DNA from 4 places in the Fundicoccus sp. Sow4_H7 genome. Region 2 is predicted to be linked to each of the others. Evidence: predicted binding sites of a transcription regulator. Region 2 holds the regulator's gene; each other region holds the start of a gene.
The links. Region 2 encodes NrdR, which represses ribonucleotide reductase genes. Its sites were predicted from a motif close to ACACNATATATNGTGT; they were not measured.
Positions count from the first base shown of each region.

Region 1 (3,219 bases), on a different contig from region 2:
GGCAGCGGAAACCGCGAGCAGTTGGGTCAAAATCACCTTTAAATTGGCATTCAAAACATTGGTCAATCGGAGTATTCGTTCCTAAATAACCAATTTTATCGTAAGCAAAGTCCCAGACAGCTTCTAAGGCAGCAGGATTTTGCCGTAAATTTGGATATTCGCAATAATGAATAAAACCGCCGCTGGTGTATTTTGCATAATCTTTTTCAAAGTTGAGTTTTTCAAATGGATTAGGATCTTTACGGACATCATAATGAAAACTATTGGTATAGTAATCTTTGTCAGTAATATCTGCAATCACACCAAACTTTTCCTTATCCAATCGACTAAAACGATCGGTTAAACTCTCTGAAGGCGTACTGTAAACACTAAAATGATAGCCGTAAGTATTGCCCCAGGCATCCGTATGCTTTTTCATATGACGTAAAATATCTAAAGTAAATTCCTTCGCTTCTAAGTTATGCTCCCAGTCTGGTCCGTAAAAACAGCTAGCCGCTTCATATAAGCCAATAAAGCCTAAGGATATGGTAGCTCTTTTGTTCTTAAATACCTCATCCACCCCATCAGAGAGATTCAAACGTTTTCCAAAGGCCCCGTGCTGGTAAAGGATTGGCGCATTTTCAGTTAAGGCTTCACGGCAACGTTCAATTCGGTACAACAAAGCTGTTTTGGCGACTTCCAAGCGTTCATTTAAAATTGTCCAAAATTGTTCTTGATTCCCATCGGCTTCAATAGCAATACGCGGAATATTTAAGGTCACGACCCCTAAATTCATCCGGCCACTATTCACTTCGTTACCATTCTCATCCAGCCATCCCTGTAAAAACGAGCGACAGCCCATCGGCGCTTTAAAACTACCCGTTAATTCAACAATCTTATCATACATCAAGACATCGGGATACATTCTCTTTGTAGCACAGTCCACAGCCATTTGTTTTATATCATAATTAGGATCTGTTGTTTTCAGATTAACCCCATCTTTTAAAGTAAATACCAACTTAGGAAAAATGGCAGTTCTTTTTTCCCGTCCTAGCCCTTCCAAACGTACTTTTAAAATTGCTTTTTGAATATGGCGGCTAAACCAATCTGTCCCAAGACCAAAGCCAAGGGTGGTAAAAGGCGTTTGTCCATTGGAAGTGTACAAGGTATTTATTTCATACTCTAAACTTTGCATCGCATCATAAATATCTTTTTCAGTTTTACGATAAGCATAAGCTTCGTGCTGGCTTGAGTCTTCAATCCACTCTTGCGCTGTTTTTAAATGTTTTTCAAAATTTAAACGCGCATATGGAGCGAGGACTTCATCAATTCGATCCGCACTACAACCACCATATTGCGAAGAAGCAACATTGGCGACAATTTGAGCAATTTGGGCGGTAGCCGTATTGATTGAGCGCGGAGACTCCACTTGGGCATTCCCAATATGAAAACCTTGACTTAGCATGCCTTTAAAATCAATTAAACAGCAATTCGTCATGGGTGAATAAGGATGGTAGTCCAAATCGTGATAGTGAATGTCCCCTTTAAGATGCGCATTAGCAACAGCCGGCGGTAGCATGGTTAAACCAATTGCTTTGGCACTAACCCCTGCCGTTAAATCACGGGTGGTATTAAAAACACGGCTATCCTTATTGGCATTTTCATTCACAACAGTTTGATCGCCGGATTGTAATTCATGGAGTTTTTGGGAAACATCATATTGTGCTTGTTTATCTTGCGCTTGTTTTTTCGAAACAGCTTCAAACAATTCAGTTGCTTCAAACAACTGATTATTTCTTAAAACCTCCATAACAATCAAATAAATACTACTGCTTGTAATGATTGTTGTAGATTGACTAAAAATTAAAGCTTCTATTTCATTCACAATTTGTTGAACAGAAAAATGGCTTTTGACCGATTTAAAAACATTTTCGATTACGGTGGCAATTTGATACGAACGATAAGAAACTATTTGCCCGTCTCTTTTCTTAACTTTTAAATCCGTTGTGGTTTGATAAATATTATTCATGTTAACGACTCTCTGTTCAGACATATTTCTTACCTCTTCCTCATACTGCTAATTATTCATTATAAAAACTATAACATTTACCTATAGTTATAGCAAGAAAAATTACTATATATATGGATTTTTTTATTTTTTAAACACAATATATAGTGTTTATTTATTTAAACGTTTTATATATGTGGGTTATAGCAATAATCAATTTGTCTAACAGTCCTATCTTTAGCATAATCCTAGCGTCTATTTTATAATATATTTATATGATTATTTATTGATGCTATCCGCAATCACACAGGTTTCTTTTGGTATCAAACATCTTTCGATTTGCCTCATATACTTGCAGCTGAAAGAAAAGTATTACGGTTTGGATCAGCAACGCATGAAGCGTGGGTTTATTTAAATGGGCAAGAGATTTACCACCACAAAGGTGGTTTTACTCCCTTTGAAATGGACATTACTGAAGTCGCAGTCCCAGGAGAAAATCTCCTCACAGTTCGGATCAGCAATATGCTTGACCATACAACACTTCCAGTAGGTAACTACTCTGAAACGACTGATAGCCAAGGCCGACTCAAAAGAAAAATGGATAAAACTTTGACTTTTTCAATTATGCCGGTATCCATCGCCCCGTTACTTTATACACCACCAACCATTATTTTATCGAAGATATTCGTATTAACCCCCAACTCAATCATGACTTGTCACAGGCAACGATTGACTTTTCAGTCGATACGAACAAATTGAATCAACATGAGATATTTATTGAAATAATGGATGAAGAAGGCGAAGTTGTCGCGAGCGGTAAACCAAATTCCGCTTTAACAATCGAGCAACCGCATTTATGGCAACCATTGCATGCTTATTTGTATACAGCAAAAGTTACATTAAAAGATGGGTCAAATATATTGGATGTCTATAACGAGCCATTTGGTATTCGCAAAATTGAAGTGAAAAATGGGAAGTTTTTAATTAATCATAAGCCATTCTACTTTAAAGGATTTGGTAAACATGAGGATAGTTATGTGCATGGTCGTGTGGTTTAGATAATGCGCTAAATGTCTTAGATATTCAGCTAATGAAACGGATGGGTGCCAACTCATTGCGGACGTCCCATTATCCTTACTCCGAAGAAATGATGCGCTTATGTGATCGTGAAGGCATTGTTGTTATTGATGAGACAACGGGAGTTGGCATTATGGAATCCTTTAATTTTGACG
Region 1 is NZ_JBQKME010000009.1:64,961-68,179, reverse strand. It holds gene nrdD (anaerobic ribonucleoside-triphosphate reductase) at 1-2,032, opposite strand, end outside; partial or broken gene uidA (beta-glucuronidase) at 2,273-3,219, shown strand, end outside.
Region 1: a site for NrdR is predicted at 2,143-2,158, ahead of nrdD (anaerobic ribonucleoside-triphosphate reductase). Genes of this name have one in related genera too.

Region 2 (3,219 bases):
ACCAGAACCGACAACAGAATCCTTTAAAATAAATAACTTTGCTGAAAAACTAAGTCGTATTAAAAAATCCATCAAACCAGCATTGCTCGATCAATATTTAGTAACAGGTTTAGGTAATATTTATGTGGATGAGGTTTTATTCCAAGCAAAGATTCATCCCTTAACCTCTTCCCAGCAATTGACCTCAAGTCAAATTAAACGATTGCATCATGCCATCATTGATGTTTTAAGTCGAGCAAGTGAAGCGGGCGGTTCAAGTATTCGAACATATCGCAATGCTTATGGTAAAGAAGGGACTTTTCAACAACATCACCAAGTTTATGGAAAAGAAAATCAGCCATGTCCTATTTGTGGCACAAGTATTGAAAAAATCTCTGTCGGTCAACGAGGAACACATTTTTGTCCGAATTGCCAGATTTTTGAGGAAAAGTAGGAGAGTCGATCCATGTATATCATTGCATTAACTGGAGGTATCGCTACAGGGAAATCGACAGTCGCGAATTATTTGTTAGATAAAGATTATCCTGTCATTGATACGGATCTGCTGTCAAGAAAAGTAGTAGAACCAGCCGAAGTCGGCTTAAAAAGAGTTGTTGAAACTTTTGGAAAAGTTGTTTTGACAGCAGAAGGTGAACTTAATCGAAGTCAATTAGCTGCAATCATTTTTAACGATGAAGATAAAAAAGAAACTTTGAATGCTATTTTACATCCATTGATCTTTGAGGAAGTTGATCGTTTACTAGAATTGTATAGGCATGAGGAAGAAGCGTTAGTATTTGTGGATGTCCCTTTATTATTTGAGATTGGTCGGAACAATTATTATGATGAAGATTGGTTGGTTTATACCAAACCAGAGCTGCAACTGGAACGACTCATTAAACGTAATGCTTATTCGCAAGAAGAGGCCACAGCGCGGATTAATAGTCAAATGCCCATTGATACAAAAATTGAATTAGCTGATATTATTATCGATAACAGTGGCACCGTAGATGAAACCTATCGACAGCTGGATATAGAATTGAATCGTTTAAATGAGAAATTAGTTAACTAGACTTTTTACAATTTGCTTACTATGTTAAAATAATGAAAACAAGTTTATTTGAGAGGAGGTTAGCTTAATGGAATGTCCAAAATGTCGACATCAGCAATCAAAAGTGATTGACTCACGTCCAGCAGATGATGGAGCCTCAATCCGTAGACGTAGGGAATGTTTAAATTGTGGTACTCGTTTTAATACTTATGAAAGAGTCGAAAGAGCGCCATTATTAGTCGTAAAAAGAGATGGGACACGTGAAGAGTTTAACCGTGATAAAATGTTAAGGGGTATTATACGTGCTGCCGAAAAGAGACCTATTTCTCGTGAACAAATGGATCAACTTGCTGCCAATGTAGAAAACGCAGTACGAGAAGAATCTGATACCGAAATTGCTAGCGAGCGTATTGGGGAATTTATTATGCCTAGACTAATGGAAATTGATGAAGTGGCTTATATTCGCTTTGCCAGTGTTTATCGTCAATTTCAGTCACGTGATATGTTCATTAAGGAGCTTGAAGCCATGAACCACAAAATGAAAGCTGACGGCTCATCTGTTGAGCTAGAATCAAATGAAACTGAAACCGAATGATCAATTTCAGGTGATTTTTCATCATTCGGTAGGCGCCAATGAATTAGAAAGACTTTCGCTCTTATATCAACCTATCATTGGAAGTTTAGCTGTCACCTTATACCAACGATTGATATTTTTTGCAAAACAAAAAAATACTTGGTCAGACTGTATTAAACACGCGACCTTCCTGCCACTTATCAATAGCGGTATCGATCAGTTTGAAAAAAGCCGTCATGCATTAGAAGCAGTTGGCTTAATGAAATCTTATGTCAAAAAAGAAGAACAGTTAGATTATCAAAAAATATTATATTACGAGCTCTTACCAACTTTAACGGCTCAAGAATTTTTAAGCCATCCCTTATTAAATACAGCTTTATATCGTCAAGTTGGTGAGGAAAGCTATCTTTCTATTGTTGAATATTTTAGCGTAGATGACTGGAACAAAAACGATTTTCAAAATATTTCTAAATCATATTCTGATGTCTTTAGAGTTTATCAAACAGATGTTCCTGTTAATGAGTCTATTCATCAGGATAATTCTAATGTAAATTCTGTTGAAATGCCGCCTACATTTAATTACAGTTTGTTTTTAAGGTATTTAATTGCTGAAGGGATTGAACATACTCAATTCACATCGCAGCTGCGCGAAAGTATTGCAGCTATTCATCAAGTTTATCAACTAGACGAAGAAGAAATGTTAGAAGTTATTAAAAACAGTTTAAATCCTCTCAAAAATACGATTCAATTAAATCAATTGAAGATCTTTGCTGAACGAAAAGTTCAACAAAAAGAAAAACAAAATGTTGAGAAAAAACCACGTCCTGTGAGTCTTCCTAAACAAGACCATAATCCATTATTATCTCAAGCAGATATGGAATTAGTAAGTCTTTGTGAACACATTCCAGCGCCAGTTTTCTTAAATAAAATAAAGCAAAATGTTGGTGGATTTGCGACAGACAGCGAAAGTTACTATTTAATAACTCTTTCTGAAAAGTCAGAACTGAATGAAGCTGTGATTAATATGTTAGTTTATTATTTGTTGGTATTTAAACAAAGAGACAATATTTACAAAGGTGAACTTGAACGAATGGCAAATTTATGGCAAAAGCAAGGGATTGATACGGCAGCTAATGCATTGTTAGCTATTTATTCAGAAGAAGAGAAGGCTAAAGAAAAAGAGACGAAGCAAACTAATTCTCAAAGTAAAAAATGGTATCAAAAAGATCATCGTCGTGTGGAAGAATTACCTGACTGGCTAATTGAACAAGAAAAAAATAAGAATGATGGACCCTCTAATGTTAAGGAAACTAAAAAGATTGCAGATGCTACTTCCAATGAACGAGAGCAAGAAATTCGTAGCAAATTAAACCAACTATTAAATGAGGGAGGTGACTAAATTTGCAATCAATGAATGATATTGTTAATAAAATGATTGGTGGAAATAGTCGCTACCAAGAAAGTTTAAATCAAACGATTAAGTCTACTTTAGCTTTTGAACCTATTCAAGCGTTTGTCAATGCCAATAGTGATCGCATTTCTGAAGAAATGATTCAGAATAGCTTTTCAAAATTAAATGAATTTAAAATTGAGTTTGAAGCTATTCAACGTGGAG
Region 2 is NZ_JBQKME010000005.1:14,242-17,460, forward strand. It holds gene mutM (DNA-formamidopyrimidine glycosylase) at 1-433, shown strand, start outside; gene coaE (dephospho-CoA kinase) at 446-1,051, shown strand; gene nrdR (transcriptional regulator NrdR) at 1,119-1,625, shown strand; gene ACTQ54_RS06225 (DnaD domain protein) at 1,606-3,003, shown strand; gene dnaI (primosomal protein DnaI) at 3,015-3,219, shown strand, end outside.

Region 3 (3,219 bases), on a different contig from region 2:
AGTTATCATATAGTTTTCTTAAACAACTGTAAGCTAATTGTTATAAATATCATTTGTTTTAATATAAAGAAATACTGATTTGGATAAATTATTAATGTTTGTACAAATTAGTGATGTTTAATAACAAATAAAGAGCATTCTTATTTATAAATATTATGGTGAACGATTTCTAATTAGGTTATAATAGTATTAATTGTTTAGTTGCTTAATTTGTATACGAAAGGAGATATTATGTACAATCAATCAACGATTAATACTCAATCAGCTTATTTTGCCTTAATAACTGAGAACCCAATCTTAGACGAAAAGCCTCAAGATGCTTTAGTAGACATCCGCTCCAATTATACAGATACTTTATTTTTATTTAAACAAGCCGTTACTGTTTCAGCAAAAGAAGGACTTTCAATTATCGCATTAACAGATGATTTATCGCAACCAAGTCAATTGCATCGTTTTCTTTTAGAAGGATCGATTGAAATACCATCTAAAGTCTACTTTAATGTAATAGCTTTAACGAATAGTAGTCAAATTTACTTAGAATCAGCTAAAAATGATGAACCTAAATTACTAGCATCACCCAAACGTATTTCTATTGCTTTACCAAAACCTGTCCTGAATATCGAACAGATTTTCAGCATGAACTATTTTTCTAACCTTACACAACTAAATAATTCTGTTAAGAGCCATCCATATTTTGAACTAATCATTGTAGATTGTGGGCAATTAAGTATTCAGTTAGATGAGAAAAAGTTAACTTTAGATCGACAAGATAGCCTCTTGATTTATCCAAATCAAAAAGTACAAAATACAACAACTACTGATCAAGATATTGCTTACTTATCGCTGATTTTTGATTTAAGCACGATGCCAATTCAAATTCAAAATAAAATATTTTCGTTAAAAAATCAATTACCCTATGTCTCAAATCAAATAAAGTTTTTAATGAATGCTAAAGAAAGCCCTTATGGAATAGATTATATTTATCAAATTTTGCATTCTGTTCTCCTATACATGCTTGCTGGTCCAATAGAAATTGAAACACAAACAAATACATCCATGCGAGAAAATTATGAAAGTGACATTTTAGAATCAATGATTAGCTTTATTAAGGAAAACGTTGAAAAACCAATTCAAATTAGTGATTTAGTCGAGGAATTTTCATTATCACGCTCATCCATTCAAAAGTATTTTAGAAAATACACCAATGAAACGCCAAAAGAACACATCAATACGATAAAACTTGAATATAGTAAAGAACTTATCCGAAACTCGCAAATGAATTTAACTGAAATCTCTAAAGCTGTTGGCTATGGTTCGAGCCAATATTTTTCTCGTGTATTTAGTGAAAAATACGGTTTAAGTCCATCTAGTTATGCAAAATCAATTGTAAAATAGCAAAAACAGCGTAAGAATCTCATTTGTTGTCAAGAGATTCTTACGCTATTTTATTTTGAAATGATTATGCTAATTTTTCTAATAAATCAGGTCGAAATCCAAAGAATGGCTCTTCTCCTTCAATTTCGATGACAGGTAATGACTGGAAGCCTAATTCTTTTACATGGTTTAAAGCCTCTTCGTTTTCATATACATCATAAGTTGTATATTCAATGTCTTTTGAATCTAAAAATTTCTTGGTAAAATTACATTGCATACAGTTTGGTTTTGAATAAACGATAATATTTTTCATTTGATAACCACCTTTGAATTCATTGATGTATACATCATAAACTAAACTAAAACAAAAAACAACTATATATTGTGTGTTGAAGTTATTTTATACACAATATATAGTCGTTATTTGTTTGAAATAGCAAACGCTACTCTATATGTCTGATATTTATTATAGATGATTAATTTTTTATATCAAGGATTGTTTTTATTACTTTCTATATCAACTAAATCTACTAAGTATTGGTATAAGTCCGTGGTAGATGTGGATTTGATTTGTTCATTACTGTATATTTTAACGATTTTTCCTTGATGCATCACAACGATTCGATCACAATATTCTAGTGCATCTTGTAGTTGATGGGTTATCATGATGGTTGTTAATTTGTATTCTTGAATTAATTGCGATGTCATATCCATGACGTCTTTAGCCGTTCGCGGATCTAAAGATGCTGTATATTCATCCAATAGTAAAAGTTTTGGCTGTAATAAGGTTGCCATTACCAATGAAACAGCTTGTCTTTGACCACCTGAGAGATTTTCAATGGGAACATCTAAACGGTTCTCTAAATCTAATTTAAAAGGTTTTAATTTTTCTATGAGTCCTTGACGATTATTTGCCGTTAAGGAACGTCCCATTAAGCGTTTTTCACCCCGTTTGTTGGCTAACATAAGATTTTCAAATACGGTCATCCTTGGAGCTGTTCCCATGTTTGGATCTTGAAAAACACGTCCAATTTGACGGGCTAAAGATTGAGTGGACATGCTGTAAATCGATTGGCCTTCTATTTCGATATCGCCTAAATCAACGGGAATTTGACCCGTTAAGCAATTAAATAAGGTTGATTTTCCGGCACCATTTGTTCCTATAATACCAATAACTTCTTGGGGAAAAATAGATAAATTTAAATCTTGTAGACCAACTACTTGCTCACCGGTTTGACGGATAAATTGTTTATAAACATTTGTTAATTGAATTTGAGGTTTTACATTCATTAATGTGTACCCCCTTTTTTCTGATTAGCAAATTGAATGGTTAATTTTCTTTTGATCGTTGGGAATGATAAGAATACAGCCATAACTAAAGCTGATATCAATCTGAAATCCGTAGGGTGAAGACCAAGTTGTAAAACAAATACGATAATGATTTGATACACGATTGATCCAATGACAATTGACATTAAACGAGCTGCTAAGGATAAGTCTTTAAAAAATACCTCGCCTATGACGATCGATGACATGGCTATAACAACAATACCATTTCCCATGGTAACATCTGCAAAACCGTTGTTTTGAGCAATGAATGCTCCACAAAAACCAATTAAACCATTCGCAATCATTAAAGCCAATATTTTCATAGCGGATGTATTAATACCAATTGATTTAGCCATTATTTCATTGTCACCTGTTGCTACCATGGCTTGGCCTAAATCCGTTTTGAAAAAGAAAGCGAGTAAGCTAATACAAATTAGAACAATGATAAGGCCAATAACTAACACTCTAATGTTAGCTGAATTAATCCATGGCTCAATCATGGAGAAAATAGTATCA
Region 3 is NZ_JBQKME010000004.1:135,804-139,022, reverse strand. It holds gene ACTQ54_RS05815 (AraC family transcriptional regulator) at 232-1,395, shown strand; gene nrdH (glutaredoxin-like protein NrdH) at 1,460-1,687, opposite strand; gene ACTQ54_RS05805 (ABC transporter ATP-binding protein) at 1,864-2,664, opposite strand; gene ACTQ54_RS05800 (ABC transporter permease) at 2,664-3,219, opposite strand, start outside.
Region 3: a site for NrdR is predicted at 1,747-1,762, ahead of nrdH (glutaredoxin-like protein NrdH). Genes of this name have one in related genera too.

Region 4 (3,219 bases), on a different contig from region 2:
AATGAATCCTCGCGAAAGACGGCAAGTCTATCAAAATCTACAAATGGTTTTCCAAGACCCTTACAGTACCTTGGATCCTAAGAAAACAATCGGCTGGAGTATTATGGAACCATTGACCATCCATAAAATTGGAACAAAAGCAGAACGAAAAGAACTTGTTATTCAAGCACTCCACGATGTAGAGTTGGACGAAACATATTACTCCCGCTATCCACATGAATTAAGTGGTGGCCAAAGACAGCGGATAGCCATCGCAAGTACCATTATTTTAAAACCTAAATTTTTAATTATTGATGAAGGGGTGTCATCTTTAGATGTTTCGATTCAAGCAGCCATATTAAATTTACTGAACGACTTAAAAGCCAAATATTCCTTAACGTACTTATTCATTTCCCATGACTTAAACGTTATCGAATATTTCTGTGACCGCATCGCAGTCATGCACCACGGTAAATTAGTCGAAGTCTTTGATGCCGCTGATGAAAAACGCCATGAACGCGAAACTTACACCCAAAAATTATTTAATGCCATCCCACCGATCTATTTAAATAATTAAACTAACCATTTTAAAGAGGAGATGAATCATGAAATTAGGGCTAATCTCTGATATACATTATGATACATATGAAAACTTAACCAAAGAAGATTTTTTTGGAAACATCAAGCAGTTAGTAACAGAAAATTCTCTCGATACACTTGTAATTGGTGGAGATATTTCAAACAGCCATAAAACAACCTTTCCTTTCGTTGAAGAACTACAAGCACAATTAAACGTCCCTGTCTATTTCGTGCCAGGCAACCATGATTATTGGGAGAAAAACCTCGTCCATAAAGATAGCATGAAAGTGTACCAAAACTATGTTGATCACTCACAATCTTTATTAGAATCCCCTGTCATCCTATCTGATAAATATGCCCTAGTGGGACATTCCGCTTGGTATAACCATGCCATTCATGGTCAGCAGTTTACTGAAGAAGAATTGGATAAAGGCATTTATGGTGAAAGAACTTGGCAAGATAAACTCAATGCGCGCTGGGGAATGACCGACCGCGAACTATCGAAGCATTTTGCTGATCTCGTTAAAAAAGATTTAGAAAAAGTTGGTGACCGTGATGTCGTGTTAGTCACACATATGGTAACCATCCCGGACTTCACCGTTCCAATGCCACATGAACCATTTGACTTTTTTAACGCATTTATTGCTACAGATGACTTTGATGACATACACCGTGACTACCCTATTAAATATAGCTCAATGGGCCATGTGCATTACCGTGGAACAGTTGAGCGTGACGGTATCACTTATATTTGTAACTGTTTAGGTTATCAAAGAGAATGGCGTTCTGATGATTTTCAAAAAGAACTCCAAGCGTCACTATTCGTACTTGAATTAGAATAAGAGATATTTATTCAATACATCTGATTATAAATCGGATGTATTTTTTATGTATTAAAGTAAATATTTATGCTACAATCTATAAGTTGCGTTTTAACAACCAGTGATATTTATTTGTATTGAACAATATGTTGTGGTGTGTTATAATTCATAACACTACATATTGTGTTGAATAGATATTGGATTAGGAGAGGGGTAGATGACAATTATTGTTATTGGTGGCATGATTGGTGCTGGAAAAACGAGTGTTGCGAAGATTATTGCGGAAGCGTTAGAAAGTGAGGTATTTTATGAAAATGTGGACGATAACCATATTCTTCCACTATTTTACACGGCTTCAGCTGAAGAACAAGCAGCCAAACGTTATCCATTTCTGTTGCAATTAGAATTTTTAAGTAGTCGTTTTTCAAACATTAAGGATGCGCTAATTAATCAAGATAATGTTCTTGACCGCTCGATTTACGAAGACTGGTATTTTTGTAAGGTGAATAATGATTTAGGGAATATTTCGGATACTGAGTTCCATATTTATGAAAAATTACTCAATAATATGATGGAAGAACTGGATGAATTACCTAAAAAGAGCCCTGATTTAATGGTTTATTTGACCGGATCTTTCGAGACCATCATCCATCGTATTGGAATGCGTGGTCGTGATTTTGAGCAAGATCCTAAATTAATGAATTACTACTATACTTTATGGTTTAGCTACGATGACTGGGTAGAAAATTATTATTCAGCTTCACAAGTCTTGACCATTGATATTGATCGCTATGATGTGGTGAATAATCCTGAAGATGCCGAATCAGTCATTGAGATGGTAAAAGCTAAATTGGCTGATTTGCGTATTGAACAAATAGCGAGTCAAAGTAAATAAAATAACCCCGTAACGATTTCGATTAATGGAATTGTTACGGGGTTTTAAGTTATTTATTTGCTTGATGGGCTTCGAGAACTTTTTGGCCGAGTTCACTTTCATGGAAGTGATCCATAATATATTGAAGTTCATCCTTGGTGACATTCGCACCGAATGCATTACTGCCTGGTTCTAGTTTAATACTGTCTGCCAGGCTACCAATAAATAAAGCATCAAAGCCAAATTTGGTGACAATGTCCATCGCGATATCCACAGCTTCTTTGTTATCTCCAGCTACGGCAATGGCTTTTCTATCTTCGTCTTGATCGATACGACTTTCATCATAAATATCATGGTAACCCATATGATTAAAGGCTTTTACAACGATACTGCCTTTAAGATATTCTTGAATGATTTCACTGGTAGCTTGTAGGGGATTTGAGAAATCTTCACGAACTCCATCAACTTCCCACCAATAGTTCATCGCATCAATCACGATTTTACCTTTAAGTGTGCTGGGATCAATGCTGGGATATTTACTTAAAGGAAGGGCTAGGATAATAATATCTGCTTCTTGGGCAACAGTCTTTGAATCAGAGGCAATTGCACCGGGGGCTAGGACTTCAACGGTTAGCGCAATTTTTGAAGCTGGGCCTGAACCAGAAATGATGACATCGTAACCAGCTTTGACAGCTAGTTGAGCCAAGACAATTCCAACTTTACCTGCACCTAAAATGCCTAATTTCGTCATTTTATTTCCCCTTTGATAAGATTTCTTTTACTTGTGGAATCACTTCTTGTCCATATAATTCGATGATTTTACGACGCACATCGGCACTTTGTTGGCCTGCTCCGTAAACTAAGTCAAAACGTGCAACACCTAAGCGGTCAATAGTAGATGCAATTTTCTTTGCGACTGTTTCTGCTGATCCGACATAATAAGATCCTGTTTCAACTTCATGTTCA
Region 4 is NZ_JBQKME010000013.1:1,981-5,199, reverse strand. It holds gene ACTQ54_RS10675 (ATP-binding cassette domain-containing protein) at 1-556, shown strand, start outside; gene ACTQ54_RS10670 (metallophosphoesterase) at 585-1,400, shown strand; gene ACTQ54_RS10665 (deoxynucleoside kinase) at 1,597-2,274, shown strand; gene ACTQ54_RS10660 (NADPH-dependent F420 reductase) at 2,324-3,004, opposite strand; gene ACTQ54_RS10655 (LLM class flavin-dependent oxidoreductase) at 3,006-3,219, opposite strand, start outside.
Region 4: a site for NrdR is predicted at 1,551-1,566, ahead of ACTQ54_RS10665 (deoxynucleoside kinase). Genes of this name have one in related genera too.